DNA from 2 places in the Streptomyces sp. NBC_00075 genome. Region 1 is predicted to be linked to the other one. Evidence: riboswitches for the same ligand, from Rfam matches in the RefSeq annotation. Region 1 holds a riboswitch; the other holds the start of a gene.

What was found. A riboswitch is a leader RNA that binds a small molecule or an ion and turns the genes downstream of it on or off. The one in region 1 is predicted to bind glycine.
Region 2: linked by a shared signal. The riboswitch ahead of gcvT (glycine cleavage system aminomethyltransferase GcvT) and the one ahead of gcvP (aminomethyl-transferring glycine dehydrogenase) in region 1 are both predicted to bind glycine.

Annotation. Positions count from the first base shown of each region.
Region 1 is NZ_CP108243.1:9,507,270-9,510,672, reverse strand. Features, by position in the region: gene gcvP (aminomethyl-transferring glycine dehydrogenase) at 1-1,799, opposite strand, end outside; glycine riboswitch at 1,980-2,073, opposite strand; gene OG787_RS41650 (PRC-barrel domain-containing protein) at 2,190-2,561, shown strand; gene OG787_RS41645 (DNA polymerase IV) at 2,483-3,403, opposite strand, start outside.
Region 2 is NZ_CP108243.1:3,115,472-3,118,874, forward strand. Features, by position in the region: gene OG787_RS13175 (enhanced serine sensitivity protein SseB) at 1-414, opposite strand, end outside; gene OG787_RS13180 (AAA family ATPase) at 497-1,183, opposite strand; glycine riboswitch at 1,397-1,497, shown strand; gene gcvT (glycine cleavage system aminomethyltransferase GcvT) at 1,646-2,767, shown strand; gene gcvH (glycine cleavage system protein GcvH) at 2,878-3,255, shown strand; gene glyA (serine hydroxymethyltransferase) at 3,286-3,403, shown strand, end outside.

The sequences.
Region 1 (3,403 bases):
AGGCAGACCGTCCGCTGCTCGTCGCCGTTGGCCCGGTGGTATCCGCGTACGGCCAGCAGCCCGGCCAGCTCGCCCTGCGAACCGGCGTTCGGCTGGAGCGACACCTTGTCGTACCCGGTGACCTCGGCGAGTTGCTCCTCCAGCTCACGGATGAGCGTCAGATAGCCCTGCGCCTGCTCGGCGGGCGCGAAGGGGTGCAGCTGACCGAACTCGGGCCAGGTGACCGGTTCCATCTCGGTGGTCGCGTTGAGCTTCATGGTGCAGGAGCCCAACGGGATCATGCCCCGGTCGAGCGCGTAGTCACGATCGGCGAGCCGGCGCAGGTAGCGCAGCATCGCGGTCTCGGAGCGGTACTGGTGGAAGACGGGGTGCGTGAGCACGTCGTCGGTGCGCAGCAGCCCGTCGGGCAGCGTGTCCTCGGCACCCGCGTCGAGCGCCTCGATGTCACCCTCGACCCCGAACGCGGTCCATACAGCGCCCAGGTGGCCCCGCGTGGTGGTCTCGTCGCAGGAGACGGACACCCGGTCCGCGTCGACGAGATGCAGGTTCACCCCGTGCTCACGAGCGGCGGCGGCGACCTCGCCGGCCTTCCCGGGCACCCGCACGGTGAGCGTGTCGAAGTAGGCCCCGTGCACGACCTCGACGCCGCCCGCGGTCAGCCCGGCGGCGAGGATCGTGGCGTACCGGTGGGTGCGCCGGGCGATGGTCCGCAGCCCGTCGGGCCCGTGGTGGACGGCGTACATGCCGGCCATCACAGCCAGCAGCACCTGGGCCGTACAGATGTTGCTGGTCGCCTTCTCGCGGCGGATGTGCTGCTCGCGCGTCTGGAGGGCGAGCCGGTACGCCTTGTGCCCGTCCGCGTCCACGGAGACACCCACGAGCCGCCCGGGCAGACTGCGCGCGAACTGCTCGCGTACGGCCATGTATCCGGCGTGCGGCCCGCCGAAGCCCATCGGCACCCCGAATCGCTGGGTCGTCCCGACCGCGATGTCCGCGCCCAGCTCACCGGGCGAGGTGAGCAGCGTCAGGGCCAGCAGATCGGCGGCGACGGTGACGACGGCACCGAGCCCGTGCGCCTGCTCCACGACCGGCTTCAGATCCCGTACGGCACCGGAGGCACCCGGGTACTGGAGCAGCACGCCGTTGATCTCGCGCCCCGCGATGTCGTCGGGGATACCCGCGCTCAGGTCGGCGACGACGACCTCGACACCGACCGGCTCGGCCCGGGTCTGAATGACCGCGACGGTCTGCGGCAGAGCGTCCGCGTCGACCAGGAAGAGCCCCTTCTTGTTCTTGCCCATGCGCCGGGACAGCGCCATCGCCTCGGCGGCCGCGGTGCCCTCGTCGAGCAGCGAGGCGCCCGAGGTGGGCAGCCCGGTGAGGTCGGCGACCATGGTCTGGAAGTTCAGCAGCGCTTCGAGGCGCCCCTGCGAGATCTCCGGCTGGTACGGCGTGTACGCGGTGTACCAGGCCGGGTTCTCCATCACGTTCCGCAGGATGACCGGCGGGGTGAAGGTCCCGTAGTACCCGAGCCCGATCATGGACCCGAACACCTGGTTCCGGTCGGCCAGCGACCGCAACTCGGCCAGCACCTCGGCCTCGGTACGGGCACCCGGCAGGTCCAGCGCGTCGGCGTTCCTGATCACATCCGGGACCGCGGCGGCCGTCAGCTCGTCGAGCGAGCCGTATCCGACCTGCGCGAGCATCTTGGCCCGGTCCTCGCGGTCGGGCCCGATGTGGCGCCGCTCGAAGGGCGTGCCCTGTTCGAGTACGGCGAGCGAAGTGCGTTGGGCGGTCATTACGGAGGCCTCCTGGTCGTTAGCGACCTTCGAGGGGCACCACGGCACGGGTGCCCGAACGGCCTCCCCCTCTGTCATCTCGACCTGAGAGCTTCACCGGGCCGCCAATGCGCTGACGTCCCGGTTTTCACCGTCGGTGAGGGCGGAGACCATGTCCTCCGCCCTGCTTTCCAGAGTGACCTCGTCCGTGCGGTACAGGGGCCTGAGAGATTCCGGGGAGGAGTTGCTCCTTCGGCGCCTCCGAGGTTCCGGAGGACTCTCCCGCACAGGGTCAGCAGCCATTGGTCAGCCTATCAGCGGCTCCACGCACAGACCTTCGAGTGGCCACCTGCCCCGTTGTGCTCTTTTGTAGTGCTTACGGATGAGTTGCGACCATACGGAGGGCCCGCCGTGCAGACCGACATCGATCCGCGCAACCTGATCGGCCGCAAGGCCTTCGACCGAAACGGCACCAAGATCGGCACGATCGACGAGATCTACCTCGACGACGCGACGGGTGTGCCGGAATGGGCGGCCATACGGACCGGGCTGTTCAGCAGGGACGCCTTCGTGCCGCTGGAACCCAGCGAACTGATCGACGGCACGCTGCGCGTCCCCTTCGAACGATCCCTGATCAAGGACGCCCCCGACTTCGGCGTGGGCCGCCATCTCTCCCCGGAACAGGAACTCCAGCTCTACCACCACTACGGCCTCGACGTGGCGCCCCCTCCTCCGTTCCCGGACCACGACTTCGGCAAGCTGGCGGGCACGGACGACACCTGATCCACCGGTCCCTCGTCCGGACCGTCGGGTCTTCGCGTCCCGGAGGACACCAGCGGCAGCGGATCCGCCGGCTCCAGCGCGGGATCGTCGGTCCGGAACGTCCGCACCCGCCCCGGCTGCTCCGAGTCCGGCGTCTCGAACCGCACGGTCACCCGTCCAAGGCCGCTCCCCTGCACCCATCCGTGCCCGAGATCGGCATGCCGTACGTCGTGCCCCGTGGTCCAGTGACGCTCGGCGGGCGCCTCCTGCTCCTCGGCGGCCTCGTGCTCCGCCTCCTCCGTCGGCTCCAGCGCCGCCAACTCCCCGGCGGCCTGGGCGAACAGATCTTCCTGCGTGAAGTCGGCGAGGCCGCTCACCCCGACCCCGAGCAGTCGCACTCCACCCGTCGTGTCCACGGACTCCAGCAGCCGGGCCGCCGCCTCCCGCACCACACCGGGGTCGTCCGTGGGCCCCCGGAGCGTCTCGGACCGGGTCAGCGTGGAGAAGTCGTACCGCCGCACCTTGAGGACGATGGTCCGCCCCGACAGCCCGGCCCCGCGCAGCCGCCGCACACACCGGTCCGCCAGCCGCTGCACCTCCGTCCCCACCCGGACCCGGTCATGGATGTCCACGTCGTACGTGTCCTCGACCGACACGGACTTGGTCTCCCGCTCGGCCACCACGGGCCGCTCGTCGTGCGCCAGCGCCATCGCGTACAGCCCGTGCCCGTGCGCCTTCCCCAGCAGCCGTACGAGTTCGTCCTCGCCCGCCTCGGCCAGCTCGTCGACGGTGCTGATGCCCGCCCGCCGCAGATGGTCGCCCGTCGTCGGCCCGACCCCGGGCAGGATCCGCACCGACATCGG
Region 2 (3,403 bases), 6.4 Mb from region 1:
CGGCGGGGGCAGCGGGACGCCGACCACGCCGTCCGGGTTCATGGCGATGCCGACCTGGGGCGGGAGGCCCCGGGCGAACTCGACGGCGGGGGCCACGGTGTACGCCATGTGGCCGCCGACGACCTGCCGGAACTGCTCCTCCGAGCTGAAGACCGGCACGTACGCCTGGCCGCCGATGTCCATCGTGGGCAGGTCGAGGGGGCCGGAGTGGGGGCCGCCGCCGGACGGGAGGGGGACCCAGACGAAGCTGCGGCCGAGGACCTCGACGATCCGGGCGCCCGCGCCGGGGACGCCGAGGGAGGCCGAGAGCACCTCCTCCAGCTCGTTGCCGGGCCATCCGCCGTGCGAATGGGGGTGCGCCTGTGCGGGGAAACCCCCGGGAAAGTCCGGGGGGAAGTCCGCCGGGATGTCCATCTGCTGCCTACCGCCTGCTGTGAACCGCTGCCTTGAGTCTCTTAATGGGCAAAACCCTAACCGGCCCCGGCGAGGACGGCGCTCAGTCCGCGAAGTCGATCCTGCGCAGGGTGTCCGCCGCGTCCCGGTCGATGAGCACCGCCGAGCCGCAGCCCTCCGGCAGGTTCCCCTTCTCCACCGAGCGCAGCAGCCGCGAGGCGGCCTGACGGTGGCGCAGGAACGCGTACCGCGAGACGCCCCGGCCGCGTTCCCGCTGGCCCTCCAGGGCCTCGTCCGGGGTGACGTCGAGGAGGAGCAGGTGGAGGGTGCCGCCCCGGCGGCGGGCCTCGCGGGCCAGCCAGCCGCGCACCCAGGCCTGGGTGCCGCAGTCGTGCACGACGACCCCGGCGCCGGAGCGCAGGGTGCGGCGCAGTCCGGCGTAGTGGGCGAGGCGGACGAGGGGGCGGTAGACGGCGTAGGGGAGGAAGGAGGGCGTACGGGCGTCCCAGCGGTCGCGGGTGTTCTGGGAGTCGATGCCGGGGCCGCGCACCGCCCGGCGCATCAGCGTGGACTTGCCGCTGCCGGGCAGGCCGGTGACCACGACGAGGTCGCGGGCGGCGAAGGTGAGGCCGTGCGGGCTGTGGCCCGCGCGCTCCCGCAGATCGCGGATCACGGGTGCCGGGCGCGGGGCGCACGCCTCCCGGGCGGGGGCGGCGGGCTGCGTGGGCAGCGCGTCGGTCAGTGCGAGGGCTGAGGTCGTCGCGTACGCCGTGGTCCTGTTCACCGTGATCGTCCTCCCATGGGGTCGGGAAGTACCGTCCCCGTCGAGTGTAAAGAGAAGGTAATACGCGGTGTCTCTCGTTTGGGTCCGCTTACTGCAACAGGCCTGCTACAGGGCGGTATGTGCCGCTGTGGCGTGACTGTGTTCTCTCTGTGAAGGGTCCCCCTGCCGTGCCGAAGGAATGCGTGCGATGATGTGCCCGCCAACTGCATACCGGCCGCTTGAATCCGCGCGGGAGAGTTCCGGACACCTACGGGTGACCGGGCGCCGAAGGAGCAAGTCCCTCCCTTGAATCTCTCAGGCCCCGTTACCGCGCGGGCGAGGCACATCTGAAAAGCGGGCCGCCGGTCCTTCGACCAGCGGCTCCACCCACGGTGCAAGCCATGTCCTTCACGGTCATGGCGAACCTCTCAGGTTCCGATGACAGATGGGGAGGAACGACCTCGCCGTCATGCCCTGGGAGCACAACCGATGAGCAGTAGCCCCATTCCGCGTACGACCGCGCTCGATGCCCTGCATCGTTCGCTCGGCGCGACGATGACCGACTTCGCCGGCTGGGACATGCCCCTGCGGTACGGCTCCGAGCGCGACGAGCATCTGGCCGTGCGCACGAAGGCCGGCCTCTTCGACCTCTCCCACATGGGCGAGATCACCGTGACGGGGCCGGAGGCCGCCGCCCTCCTCGACTACGCGCTGGTCGGCAACATCGGGTCCGTCGCCGTGGGCCGCGCCCGCTACACGATGATCTGCCGGGCCGACGGCGGCATCCTCGACGACCTGATCGTCTACCGGCTGGCCGAGACCGAATACCTGGTGGTGGCCAACGCCGGCAACGCGCAGGTCGTCCTCGACGCCCTCGTCGAGCGGTCCGACAGCTTCGACGCGGTCGTCCGCGACGACCGGGACGCCTACGCGCTGATCGCCGTCCAGGGCCCCGAGTCCCCGGGGATCCTGAAGTCCCTCACCGACGCCGATCTCGACGGCCTGAAGTACTACGCGGGCCTGCCCGGCACGGTCGCCGGGGTCCCCGCCCTCATCGCGCGCACCGGATACACCGGCGAGGACGGCTTCGAGCTGTTCGTGGCGCCGGGCGACGCGGAGAAGGTGTGGCAGGCGCTGACCGACGCGGGTACGCCCGCCGGGCTCGTCCCCTGCGGACTGTCCTGCCGGGACACGCTCCGTCTGGAGGCGGGCATGCCGCTGTACGGACACGAGTTGACCACCTCCCTCACCCCCTTCGACGCCGGTCTCGGCCGGGTCGTCAAGTTCGAGAAGGCCGGCGACTTCGTGGGCCGCGCCGCCCTGCGCGAGGCCGCCGAGCGCGCCTCGTACGAGCCGCCGCGGGTCCTCGTCGGCCTGGTCGCCGAGGGCCGTCGTGTCCCGCGCGCGGGGTACGCGGTCGTCGCAAACGGTCGGGTGATCGGCGAGGTCACCTCGGGCGCCCCCTCCCCCACCCTCGGCAAGCCGATCGCTATGGCGTACGTCGACTCCACGCACGCTGCGCCGGGCACGGCGGGCGTGGGTGTGGACATCCGGGGCAGTCACGAGCCGTACGAGATCGTGGCGCTGCCGTTCTACAAGCGGCAGAAGTAGCCCGGGTTTCACTCAGGCGTCGTCAGCGACCCGTGTCATGGCTGCTCACGGGCAGTCCCCTGTAGTACCCCATGCATGACCAGTCCCCCGCGTACAGGAGAATTCAGGCCATGAGCAACCCCCAGCAGCTGCGCTACAGCAAGGAGCACGAGTGGCTGTCGGGCGCCGAGGACGGCGTCTCGACGGTCGGTATCACCGAGCACGCGGCCAACGCGCTCGGCGATGTCGTGTACGTCCAGCTTCCCGAGGTAGGTGCCACGGTGACCGCGGGCGAGACCTGCGGTGAGCTGGAGTCGACCAAGTCCGTCAGCGATCTGTACTCCCCGGTCTCCGGTGAGGTCACCGAGGTCAACGAGGACGTCTCCAACGACCCGTCGCTGGTGAACTCCGCCCCGTTCGAAGGCGGTTGGCTCTTCAAGGTGCGCGTCGCGGAGGAGCCGGGCGACCTGCTCTCCGCGGACGAGTACACCGCGTTCTCCGGCAGCTGAGATCCCCAGGCGTAAGGACGTATTGCCCCCATGTCGCTTCTCAACACTCCCCTGCACGAGCTGGACCCGGAGGTCGCCGCCGCCGTCGACGCCGAGCTGAACCGGCAGCAGTCCACCCTGGAGATGATCGCCTCGGAGAACTTCGCCC